Regions from separate parts of the Luteibacter sp. TLI7-4A genome, predicted to be linked through region 2. Evidence: riboswitches for the same ligand, from Rfam matches in the RefSeq annotation. Region 2 holds a riboswitch; each other region holds the start of a gene.

Region 1 (4,041 bases), 260 kb from region 2:
CATACGGCGGCGCGTCAGCGCCCGGGCGCGTAGCGGAACGTCAGGTAATACGTACGTCCCAACTGGTTGTAGAACGCCGCCGTCTCGTAGCGCTTGTCCGCGACGTTGGCGACCCGGCCCTGCACGCTCCAGTCCGTGTCCAGGTGCCAGGTCGCGCGGAGGTCGGCCGTGGCGTAGCCGCCGAGGCGGCGAGTGTTGGCCGCGTCGTCGTAGCTGTAGCCGGCCGCGTAGACCGAACCGCCGAGGGTGAAGCGGCCGAGGTCCTTGTCGAGGTCGACCCGCGCGGTGCGCTCGGGACGGCGCGCCAGCAAGTTGCCGTCTTGCACGCCCGAATCGCGGTTCTTCGGCTGCTGGAGGGTGGCATAGGCCCGCACGTGCCAGCCGTCGACGTCGGCGCCGACCTGTCCTTCCAACCCGCGAATGCGCGCCTTGCTCACGTTCACCGGCAGGAAGTTCGCATCGAAGCCGATCAGGTCGTCGACCGTGGTCTGGTAGGCATTCACCGCCCAGTTCCACACGCCCGGCCGCGCCGAGAGGCCGATCTCGGCCGTGCGCGAGGTTTCCGGGTTCAGGTTCACCGGTGCGCCGTAAGGGTAGAACTCGTCGTTGAACGTGGGCGCATGGAAGGCCGTGCCGTACGAGGCGGTGATCTTCATGCCGTTGTCGAAGCGGAAGCCGTAGGCCGCCGAGCCGGTCGTGTGGTTGCCGAACTGGGTGTTGTGGTCGTGCCGCGCCGACAACTGGATCTCGTGCGGACCGAACAGGCCCTGGTAGAGCGCGAACACGCCGGTGTTGTTCCGCGAGTCCTTGAGGTAGTCCGTATCGCTTTTCAGCTTTTCCTGTTGGAAGTCGACGCCCGCACTCAGCGTCTGGCCCGTCGCGAGGGTGAAGTCGTTCTGCCAGGACGCCTGGTTGCGCTTCGAATAGAGGTAACCGACGCGAGCCTTGTCCACGCCGTAATGGACGAAGTCGAGGGTCTTGTCGGCTCCATTGAGGTAATTGTCGGCACGGTCCTGGTTCTGGCCCAGACTGAGCGACATGCGCCAGTTCGCCAGCACGTCGAACGCCAGCTTCGTGCCGGCCACCTGCTGCGAGCGCCGGGTCAGGTTCTGGAAGTCGCCGTCGTACTCGATGTCGCCCTTGCTGCGCAGCCAGCTGCCGGTCAACTCGGTGCCGTCGTCCCAGCGATAGCCGCCGGACAGCGCACCGTTGTACGTGCGGGAGGCATCGTGGTCGGGTTCGTCGGTGAAGCAGCCGGCGAAGGCGGCCGCGGCGCCGATGCGGCAGGCGTTGATGCCGGCCGTGTACTGCCCGCCCAGGCTGGCGTTGTACCAGCCGTGCTGGCTTCCGCCGGACACGCCCACCTGGCCCGCCGAGTAGCCATGGCTGCCACCGGTCACCGAGAGCGTCGGCGTGGGCGCTTCGCCGGCTTGCCCGTGGCGGGTGAAGATCTGGATCACGCCGCCGATGGCATCGGACCCGTACAGGGCGGAGCGAGGGCCGCGGACGATCTCGATGTGATCGATCTGCTCCACGGGAAGCTGCTCGTAGGCGGGCAGGCCGGCGCCCACGGTGCCCACGCGGACGCCGTCCAGCAGCACCAGGGTGTGCGACGAGTTGGTGCCGCGCATGAACAACGACGTCTGCTGGCCGATGCCGCCGGCATTGGCGATCGTCACGCCCGGCAAACCGGTGAGCAGGTCCTGCACGCTCACCGGCTGCAGGCGCTCGATGTCCTCGCGGGTGATCAGGGTGACCGGCGCGAGTACCTCGTCCAGTGGCGTGGCGGCGCGATTGGCGGTCACCACGACCGGATCGAGCCGGTCGGGCGCGGCTTCGTCGGCGGCGTGGGCCGCGGCGATGGACGACAACAGAGCCGCCGCGAGCAGGGTCTTCTTCATGGAACCGTCTTCCTCAGCCGCCGGGCGGCAATGTGCGAAGGACGCTCGAGGAGGACGTGCGACGAACGGCGAACGGGCGGAAACCCGGTGGCTGCCCGGATCCGCCCTCCGCGAATCGACCGAAACAGGGACGCCCGCCACATGGGGCGGGACGCTCATCGGGCCGGTCTCCGGACTCGCGCCAGCCACCGCAGGGTGGCGGAACCGGTGCCTTCCCGCTTGCGCAGTGGCGTGAGGCCGGTTCCATGAGAAAGGTCTGACGACCTACCCGGATGGACGCTTACCGTTGCGGGGGCAGTGCCGGCCTTGCCACGACGTGGCGCACCGGCTTCCCGTTTCATCCTCCCCGGCCTTGGCCGGTCGGGACACCCGAACCGGTCGATGGTACCCGTCGGGCCCCCGGCTGTCACGGATACTTAACGGAATTCTTAACGCGCACTTGACGGGCGCAAAATAATTCGATTACAACCGCAACCGATAGCCGTCGGGCGCAATAACTTGCGCACGGGGAGCATGGGCAGCCAGGGCCGCATCCGGGGGGATGGGTACCAAAGCCCATGAGACGGCATCGAAACGAGTTCGGCCACCTCTTGTGGCCGGCTTACTTGCTGTTTATCGGGGAGACAAGACATGCAACGTTCCACCAAGCGTACCGGCGTGCTGCGCCGATCGACCCTTTGCACCGCGCTCGCCCTCTGCTTCGCCAGCGGCGCCGTGCTCGCCCAGTCCAATGCTTCCGGTGTCGTCTTCGGCCGCGTCGCGCAGCCGGAAGGCGCCGTCATCCACCTGCAGAACCTGGATACCGGCCTGACCCGTGACGTCGGCGTCGACGCCGATGGCCGCTACCGCGCCAGCTCGCTGCCGGTCGGCCGCTACAAGGTCACCGTGGAGCGCGGCGGCCAGACCGTCGAGACCCGCGACAATGTCCAGGTGAACCTGGGCGGCGGCGTCGACGTGTCCTTCGCAGGTGCCTCCACCACCACCGCCGAGGCACAGAACCTCGAAGGCGTGCAGGTCACCGGCAACGTGCTTCCCGCGATCGACGTGTCGCAGGTGGACTCGCGCACGGTGCTCACCTCGGAACAGCTGCAGAAGCTGCCGCTCGCTCGTGACGTCACCGCCGCCGCGCTGCTCGCGCCGGGCGTCATCTCCGGCGACAGCCGCTATGGCAACGTGGCCTCGTTCGGTGGTTCGTCGGCTTCGGAGAACCAGTACTACATCAATGGTTATGCGGTGACCAACGCCCTCACCGGCCTGGGCTTCACCAGCCTCCCGTATGACGCGATCGACCAGCAGCAGATCTTCACCGGTGGCTACGGCGCGGAATACGGCCGCTCGACCGGCGGCGTGATCAACATCGTGACCAAGCGTGGCGGTAACGAGTGGAAGGGTGGCGTGGGCATGTATTTCCAGCCTTCGGCACTGCGCCAGAACCCCCGCAACATCTATCGCAAGAACGGCACGCTTTATCAGAACCGTTCGGGCAACAAGAGCACCGATACGCAGTACACCGGCTACATCAGCGGCCCGCTGATCAAGGACAAGCTGTTCCTGTTCGCGGCGGGTGACTTCACTCGCTCCAACAGCCAGATCACGAGCGTCGCCACCGCGCCGCAGCGGACGAACCAGGAGCAGAAGGCCACCAAGTGGATGGCCAAAATCGACTGGAACATCACCGACAACCATCTGCTCGAAGTCACTGGCCTCGGTGACAAGACGAACACCGAGCGTAGCGTCTACAAGTACAACTACGCGACGCGCAGCCGTGGCGCCTATATCGGCACCGACAACCTCAAGAACTTCGATGCCGGTCCGGGTTCGGCACCGGGTGGCGACGTCTACATCGGCAAGTACACGGGCTATATCACCGATGACCTGACGGTCAATGCCTTGTACGGACATACCCAGACGCGTCACGAGCGCAACCTGTCGTATTCCTCGAATCCGAATTGCCCCTGGATCACCGACAATCGCTCGGTCTCCACGCCGATCGTCGGTTGCGGCCTCGTCAACGGTACCGTCCTCGGCGAAGGCGCGAAGGACAAGACGCACGGCTATCGCCTGGACATCGAATATCGCGCGGGCGATCACGACCTGCGTGTGGGCGTGGACAACCAGACGCTCGAGTCCTACTCGGGTA
Region 2 (4,041 bases):
CCGGGCTCGCTGTAGATCTTCACGTGCCCGCCGGATTGCTTGACGAAGCCGTAGACCATCGAGAGCCCGAGACCGGTGCCCCGGCCTTCGGGCTTGGTGGTGAAGAAGGGTTCGAACACCTGCTCGATGATTTCCGGGGGAATGCCTCCGCCGGTGTCGGTCACGGCGATCATCACGTACTGGCCAGGTCGCAGGTCGCCATGTGCCGCGGCATAGGCGCTGTCCAGCAGCGCGTTGCCGGCCTCGATGGTGAGCCTGCCGCGCCCTTCCATCGCGTCGCGGGCATTGAGCGCCAGGTTGAGCAGCGCGTTTTCCACGTTGCCCGGGTCGACCAGCGTGTTCCACAGGCCGCCGGCGACGACGGTTTCGATCTCGATCGCCTCGCCTAGCGCGCGGCGCAGGAGTTCATCCATGTCGCGGATGAAGCGTCCGACATTCACGACCTTCGGTGCCAGCGGCTGGCGCCGGCCGAAGGCGAGCAGTTGCGCGGCCAGCTTGCTGCCGCGGGTCACCCCGGCCATCGCATTGGCGAGGCGCCGTTCCGCACGGGCATTGCCGGTGACGTCGGAGGCGAGAAGCTGCAGGTTCCCGCTGATCACCTGCAGAAGGTTGTTGAAGTCGTGGGCGACGCCGCCGGTCAGCTTGCCGATCGCGTCCATCTTCTGCGCCTGGCGCAACTGGTCCTGGGTGAGGTCGAGCGCGAGATCGCGACCGACGCCCGCGCTGCGCCAGCCCTGGTCCTCGTCGGCGGCCGGCTGAATGGACACGATGGCCGTGCCATCCCAGCGTTCCATGCATACGCGCCAGGGCGAGCCATCCACGGAGCCGAGTTCCGCCGTGCGCATGCCGCTCGCGGCCAGATTCGGCAATTCCGACCTGAACCAGTCACGGCCCGCGGCGTTCCAGATGGACAGGAATCCACCTTCGGGCAGGCGGGCCCTGGCCCAGGCATTGGCGTACAGGAGTTCACCCGTGGGAGAAAGAGCGGCCAGGCCGTAAGGTGCGGCGTCGAACGCTCGGGCGATCAGTTCATTGTCCTGCAATGCGAATGGTGAGGGCATCGATCCTGGGTGATCCGGGAGGGGGAGCGGAGTTTATCGTCGCAGGCTCATGCGCTTTGTGTAGGCCGTCGTCACAATTCGTGAACGTGGCGGGACTTACGCGATTTACACCATATCTTGTGTTGACCGGTCGAGCCATCGCCTATATCGTGTGTCCCGTTGGTGTCCGGAGAGGCGCGACTGCCCGTCGGACTTAATAGGGAATCCGGTGTGAATCCGGAACTGCCCCGCAGCGGTAAGTGGAAACGATCCCGTTCTATTGCACTGGTCCTCGGTGACTGGGAAGCGACGGGTAGGCCGGGCCCCAAAGCCCTCGTCCACGAGTCCGAAGACCTGCCAACAATCGGTGCCTGATCGGTACCGATTGTGGTGACGGCTTCCGCGGGGAAGCACGTCGCGGACCGGAGCCGCCTCGGGTGCGCTCCGTCCCGGCCTTTCCCGTATTGCCTGACCACTTCGAGCCCCGTCCGAGGGAACGGGAGTTTGAACCAGGCCTTGGGGCACGCCACACATGACCACGATGGATTCCGCAGCGCGCGAGCGCACCGAGACGGCCGACCCGGCCGCCACCCCCTCCGCAGCGACCGACAAGGCGCCCGCCGCCGGTTACAAGAACGAAGCACCGCCGGCTTTCGCCCTCACCCCACCCCACAACCCCGGCCAGATGCGCGTCACCAAGCGCAACGGTGGCCAGGAGGTCGTCGACGTCAACAAGATCGTGCGCGCGGTGACCCGCAGCGCCGATGGCCTGTACGCGGTCGATCCGATGCGCGTGGCGCTGAAGACGATCGGCGGCCTCTACGACGGCGCCACCACCCAGGAACTCGACCAGCTGTCGATCCGCACCGCCGCGGCGCTCACCGCCGAGGAACCGGAGTACGGCCAGCTGGCGGCACGCCTGCTCGCCGCCTTCATCGACAAGGAGGTGTCCGGCCAGGACATCCAGTCGTTCTCGCAGTCGATCTCCACCGGCTTCGACCTCGGCATCCTCAACGAGCGCCTGCGCGACTTCGTGCAGGTGAACGCGCGCAAGCTCAACGATGCGATCGATGCCACGGCCTCGCGCCGCTTCGAATACTTCGGCCTGCGCACGGTCTATGACCGCTACCTGTTGCGCCACCCGACGAAGCGGTTCGTCATCGAGACGCCGCAATACTTCTTCATGCGGATCGCCTGCGCGCTTGGCGGCAACGACGTGGCCGAGACGCTGGAGTTGTACCGCATGCTCTCGTCGCTGGAATACCTCGCCAGCTCGCCGACCCTGTTCAATGCCGGCACGGCGCACGAACAGCTGTCCTCGTGCTTCCTGCTGGACTCGCCGCAGGACGCGCTGGAATCCATCTACGCCAAGTACGGCGACGTGGCCCAGCTGTCGAAGTTCGCCGGCGGCATCGGCCTCGCCTATTCGCGCATCCGCTCGCGCGGCTCGCTGATCAAGGGTACCAACGGCCACTCGAACGGCCTCGTGCCGTGGCTGAAGACGCTGGACGCCTCCGTCGCGGCCGTGAACCAGGGCGGCAAACGCAAGGGCGCGGCCTGCGTTTACCTGGAATCGTGGCACGCCGACATCGAGGAATTCCTCGAACTGCGCGAGAACACCGGTGACGATGCGCGCCGCACGCATAACCTCAACCTCGCCAACTGGGTGCCGGATCTCTTCATGCGCCGCGTGGAGACGGACGGCGACTGGTCGCTGTTCGATCCGAAGATCGTGCCGCATTTCGTCGACACCTGGGGCGCCACCTTCGACGCCGCCTACGAGACCGCCGAAGCCGAAGGCCTGGCGGTGAAGACGATCAAGGCGCGCGAACTGTACGCGCGCATGCTGCGCTCGCTGGCGCAGACCGGTAACGGCTGGATGACCTTCAAGGATCGTTCCAACGCGACCAGCAACCAGACGGCACGACCGGAAAACGTCATCCACCTGTCCAACCTCTGCACCGAGATCCTCGAGGTGACCTCGGAGGGCGAGACAGCGGTGTGCAACCTCGGCTCGATCAACCTCGCCCGCCACGTGGTGGACGGCCAGTTCGACTACGAGAAGCTGTCGACCACCGTGCGCACGGCCGTGCGCCAGCTGAACCGCGTGATCGATCTCAACTTCTACCCGATCGCCTCGGCGAAGACGGCGAACGTGAAGTGGCGTCCGGTCGGCCTGGGCGTGATGGGCCTGCAGGATGTCTTCTTCAAGCTGCGCCTGCCGTTCGATTCCGACGAGGCCCGGACGTTGTCCACCCGGATCGCGGAGGAGATCTATTTCCACGCGCTGTCCATGTCCAACGAGATCGCCGAACGCGACGGCCCGCATCCGGGCTTCGAGGAAAGCCGCGCGGCGAACGGCGAGCTGCAGTTCGATTACTGGCCGGCCGCCATGCCGACCGGCAAGGACGGCCGCTGGGCGGAACTGCGCGAGAAGATCAAGGCCAAGGGCCTGCGCAACTCGCTGCTGATCGCCATCGCCCCCACCGCGACGATCGCCTCGATCGCCGGCTGCTACGAATGCATCGAGCCGCAGGTGTCCAACCTGTTCAAGCGCGAGACGCTGTCGGGCGACTTCCTCGTGGTGAATCGCTACCTCGTCGACGAGTTGAAGACACTGGGCCTGTGGACCGCCGAGATTCGCGACCAGATCAAGCTCGCGGAAGGGTCGGTGCAGGGTATCGCGGCCATCCCGGCGGAACTGCGCGCGGTGTACCGCACCACCTGGGAACTGCCGCAGAAGGCCTTGATCGATCTCGCCGCCGCCCGCGGCGCCTATATCGACCAGAGCCAGTCGCTGAACCTGTTCATGGAAAACCCGAACATCGGACAGCTTTCCTCGATGTACATGTACGCGTGGAAGTCGGGCATCAAGACGACGTACTACCTGCGCTCGCGCCCGGCCACGCGCATCGCGAAGACCACGGTCAGTTCGTCGTCGGCTTCCCTGCCGGCGCCCGCCGCACCGGTCGCCGACGCGCAGGAGCAGGCCGAGGCCGCG
Region 3 (4,041 bases), 1.0 Mb from region 2:
CTCGATGATGTCGTTGAACTCCGAGTAGCACATGTGGGTGTGCACCTGGGTCGCGTCACTGACGCCGCCGGCGGTGATGCGGAACGCCTCCACCGCCCACGCGAGATAGCCATTCCACTCGGCACGACGCAGCGGCAGGCCTTCGCGCAAGGCGGGTTCGTCGATCTGCACGATGCCGATGCCCGCTCTTTCGAGATCGTGCACCTCGTCGCGCAAGGCGAGCGCGATCTGCCGGCAGACGTCCGCGCGGGGCAGATCGTCGCGCACGAACGACCATTGCAGCATCGTCACCGGACCGGTGAGCATGCCCTTCATCGGTTTTTTCGTCAGCGATTGCGCGAACGCGGACCAGGCCACGGTCATGGGCGCGGGTCGTGCCACGTCGCCATAGACGATCGGTGGTTTCACGCAGCGCGAGCCGTAGCTCTGCACCCAGCCGAACGACGTAAAGGCGTAGCCGTCGAGCTGTTCACCGAAATACTCGACCATGTCGTTGCGCTCGGGCTCGCCATGGACGAGCACGTCGATACCGGCCTCCTCCTGGAACGCCACGGCACGGCGCACTTCATCGCGCAGGATGGCGGTATATGCCTCGTCGTCCAGCTTGCCTGCGCGGTGCGCGGCGCGGGCGACACGAAGGGTCGCCGTCTGCGGGAACGAGCCGATGGTCGTCGTCGGCAGGTCGGGCAAGCCGAACCGCTCACGCTGTACGGCGGCGCGGAACGGGTACGCCGAGCGGCGCCGGCCGAACTGCGCCGTGAGCTGGCGAACGCGTTTGCGTACCTCGTCACGCACGACCCCCGGCGCGGCCTGTCGCCCGGCGATCAGTATGCGCTGGCGCGCGAGCGCTTCCCGGGCGACTGCATCGCCCTGGACGGCGTCGGCGTAGTGGCGCAGCTCGGCGATTTTCTGCCGCGCGAACGACAACCACGTCGCGAGATTTCCGGGCAGGCGCTTTTCCTCGCCGGCATCCAGCGGCACGTGCAGCAAGGAGCACGACGTCGACAGCCACAAGCGCCCGTTGCCAAGGCGATCGCGTAGCGCCTGCACGCGAGGAAGGATGATCGAGGGGTCGCTCAGCCAGATGTTGCGTCCATCGAGAACACCCGCCGAGAGGACGCGGTCGGCCGGCAGCGCGTCGAGCACCGCGTCGAGTTGCTCCGGCGCACGTGCGAGGTCGACGTGCAGGCCGGCGACGGGCAGCGACATGGCGAGTTCGAGATTGCCGTCGAGTGAACCGAAGTAGGTCGCGACCAGCACCCGTACCCGTGACCGCGTGGCGACCCACGCATAGGCATGGCGAAAGGCTTCGCGCGTCGCATCGTCGAGATCGAGCGCCAGCACGGGCTCGTCCACCTGCACCCACCCGGCGCCTGCGTCGGCAAGGGCGTCGAGCACGCCGACCCAGGCGGGAAGGAGCGCATCGAGTAGTGCCAGCGGGTCGCTGCCATCGACCGCCTTGGCGAGGCACAGGAAGGTGATCGGGCCGAGCAGCACCGGGCGTGCGACGTGTCCCGCCGCGACCGCTTCGCGATATTCGTCCACGACCTTGCCGGGCCGGGCGGCGAACGTCTGGCCCGCCGATACCTCGGGGACGATGTAGTGGTAGTTGGTGTCGAACCACTTGGTCATTTCCAGCGCGGGCAGGTCGAAGCGATCGTCCTGCCTGCCGCGTGCCATGGCGAAGTAGCCGGCCAGCGGATCGATGTCGTAAAGCGGTCGGTAGCGTTCCGGAATGGCGTCCACCATGACCGCGGCATCGAGCACGTGGTCGTAGAGCGAAAAATCGTTCACCGAAACGCTGTCGGCACCCGCGTCCCGGGCGAGCGCCCAGTGCCGCGAGCGCAATTCACGGGCGATATCGAGCAGTTCCTCGGAGCCGATGTTTCCCTTCCAATGGGCTTCGAGCGCGCGCTTCAACTCACGGCGGCGGCCGATACGGGGAAAACCGGGGTAGGTGACGTGTGGCATGAGTGTTCCTCTTCGCAAGAAAGAGGAGGGAAGGGCGGCTCGTCGCATGACACGGACGTCGCCGGAGTAAACCCCTTGGGCGATGCCTGGGTCATGAGGGTTTGCCGTCGACCTTCGCCCCCGCGGGCGAACCGGGCCATGCCCCGGGAGGAGGCGACGGCCCAGGCCGGACGGAGCGGCGCACCCATGACGGCGCGTCGCTCCGGCTGGCGGCAGGTCTTCGGGCTCGTGGATGTGGCGCCGAGGCGCCTCCTCCCCCATCGCTTCCCGGATCGCCATCGATCCAGTGCCTGTGACGGGTTCGTCTCCACATACCGCTGCGGGGCAGCGCCGGATTCCCACCGGCTTCCCTCTTAGCTTTATCTTCCTATTCGAATAGAGAGATAAAGACCGCTAACGAGCGGGAAATTAGCCCTCTGGACGTCCAAAGTCAATGCGAAGGAGGGCACCTCTATTCAGAAGCGCCCCCGAGGTCGCCACGCGGCGGCCGCGGATGTCTATTCAAAGCCTTCGATCGGATGGGGACCGTAGGCGGCTTCCAGCATCGCCGTCTCCTCCGGGCTCAGCACGAGATCGATCGCCGCCACGGCATCGTCGAGATGATGTGGCTTCGATGCTCCCACGATCGGCGCGGTGATGCCTTCGCAATGGGCCACCCAGGACAAGGCCACCTGTGCACGCGGTACGCCGCGCCCCTCGGCGACCTTCTTCACCGCCGCGACGATCGCCTTGTCCGAATCGGCGGTCGCGTTGTAGAGCGTGCTACCGAAGACGTCGCTCTCCTGGCGGGTACTGGTTTCGTCCCAGTCGCGCGTGAGGCGGCCGCGCGCCAGTGGGCTCCATGGGATGACCGCGATGTCCTGGTCGATGCAGAACGGAATCATCTCGCGCTCTTCCTCCCGTTGCAGCAGGTTGTAGTGGTCCTGCATGCTCACGAACTCGGTCCAGCCGTGGAGGCGCGAGGTGTAGACCATCTTCGCGAACTGCCACGCGTACATCGACGACGCGCCGAGGTAGCGCACCTTTCCCGCCTTCACCAGGTCGTGCAACGCTTCGAGCGTCTCTTCGACCGGCGTGGCGTGATCCGCGCGGTGGATCTGCAGAAGGTCGATGTAATCGGTGCCGAGACGCTGAAGGCTGTCGTCGACGGAGTGGAAGATCGCCTTGCGCGAAAGACCGCCACCGTTGGGACCCTTGCGCCAGTGGAAGTACGTCTTCGTCGCGATCACGACTTCGTCGCGCCTCGCGAAATCCTTCAGCGCACGCCCGACGATTTCCTCGGAGGTGCCGTCGGAATACGCATTCGCGGTATCGAAGAAATTGATCCCGAGGTCGAGCGCCTTGCGGATGAAGGGGCGGCTCTGTTCCTCGTCGAGCGTCCAGGCGTGGTTGCCGCGATCGGGCACCCCGTAGGTCATGCAGCCGAGGACCAGGGGAGAGATGTCCAGGCCGGTACGGCCGAGTTTGACGTAGCGCATGCGGGGCTCCAAGACATGTGTGGACGGGGCGGTGTCCGGACGGGACATTTGTATAGCCACATACTGTAGATGCCGGGCGCCCCGTCGATCATGACAATCGCGTCATGTGAAACGTGGTCGCCACGGTAGCGAAGGCGGGTATGCCGCCTCCCCTTGAAACCGGCCCGGGCGTCCCTAACTTGGAGTCCAACGCGAAGACGGCGCGCCTTGCCGGTCAACCGGCCCGGGCGTAGCATTCGCCTCCTGTCACGAGAGCCAAGCCATGTTCCGCTGCAAGCACGATTTGATGCACGTCCCACCGATCGCCCCATGGGCGCGTCGCGGGTGCGCGCGTTCCGTGCCTGGCGGAGCTTCGTCGTAAGACGGCGCACCGGCTGCCAGGAACACCGAAAGCACCCGCAAGGGTGCTTTTTTTTGTCCCGATTTTCCCTTGCGAACCCACCGTTGGAGCAGCGTGCCATGAAGAACTGCCGCGACCCCCGATCCTGACCGTCCCGCTCAGCCAGGGGCGGCGGTAAACGGATCGGGGAGTGCCTCGCTCGAGACGACATCCGAGCCCCTGGCGACCCCATCAGGAACCGTTAGCCATGAG

What was found. Region 2 has a riboswitch for cobalamin ahead of ACR9Y6_RS16670 (ribonucleoside-diphosphate reductase subunit alpha). Riboswitches for the same ligand answer to the same signal wherever they lie in the genome.
Region 1: linked by a shared signal. The riboswitch ahead of ACR9Y6_RS15610 (TonB-dependent receptor domain-containing protein) and the one ahead of ACR9Y6_RS16670 (ribonucleoside-diphosphate reductase subunit alpha) in region 2 are both predicted to bind cobalamin.
Region 3: linked by a shared signal. The riboswitch ahead of metE (5-methyltetrahydropteroyltriglutamate--homocysteine S-methyltransferase) and the one ahead of ACR9Y6_RS16670 (ribonucleoside-diphosphate reductase subunit alpha) in region 2 are both predicted to bind cobalamin.

Annotation. Positions count from the first base shown of each region.
Region 1 covers NZ_JBPGWO010000001.1:3,548,036-3,552,076, forward strand. Annotated here, with positions in the region: gene ACR9Y6_RS15610 (TonB-dependent receptor domain-containing protein) at 15-1,901, opposite strand; cobalamin riboswitch at 2,046-2,289, opposite strand; gene ACR9Y6_RS15615 (TonB-dependent receptor) at 2,532-4,041, shown strand, end outside.
Region 2 covers NZ_JBPGWO010000001.1:3,809,780-3,813,820, reverse strand. Annotated here, with positions in the region: gene ACR9Y6_RS16675 (response regulator) at 1-1,061, opposite strand, end outside; cobalamin riboswitch at 1,205-1,416, shown strand; gene ACR9Y6_RS16670 (ribonucleoside-diphosphate reductase subunit alpha) at 1,573-4,041, shown strand, end outside.
Region 3 covers NZ_JBPGWO010000001.1:2,789,462-2,793,502, reverse strand. Annotated here, with positions in the region: gene metE (5-methyltetrahydropteroyltriglutamate--homocysteine S-methyltransferase) at 1-1,971, opposite strand, end outside; cobalamin riboswitch at 2,166-2,381, opposite strand; gene ACR9Y6_RS12375 (aldo/keto reductase) at 2,469-3,449, opposite strand; gene fusA (elongation factor G) at 4,037-4,041, shown strand, end outside.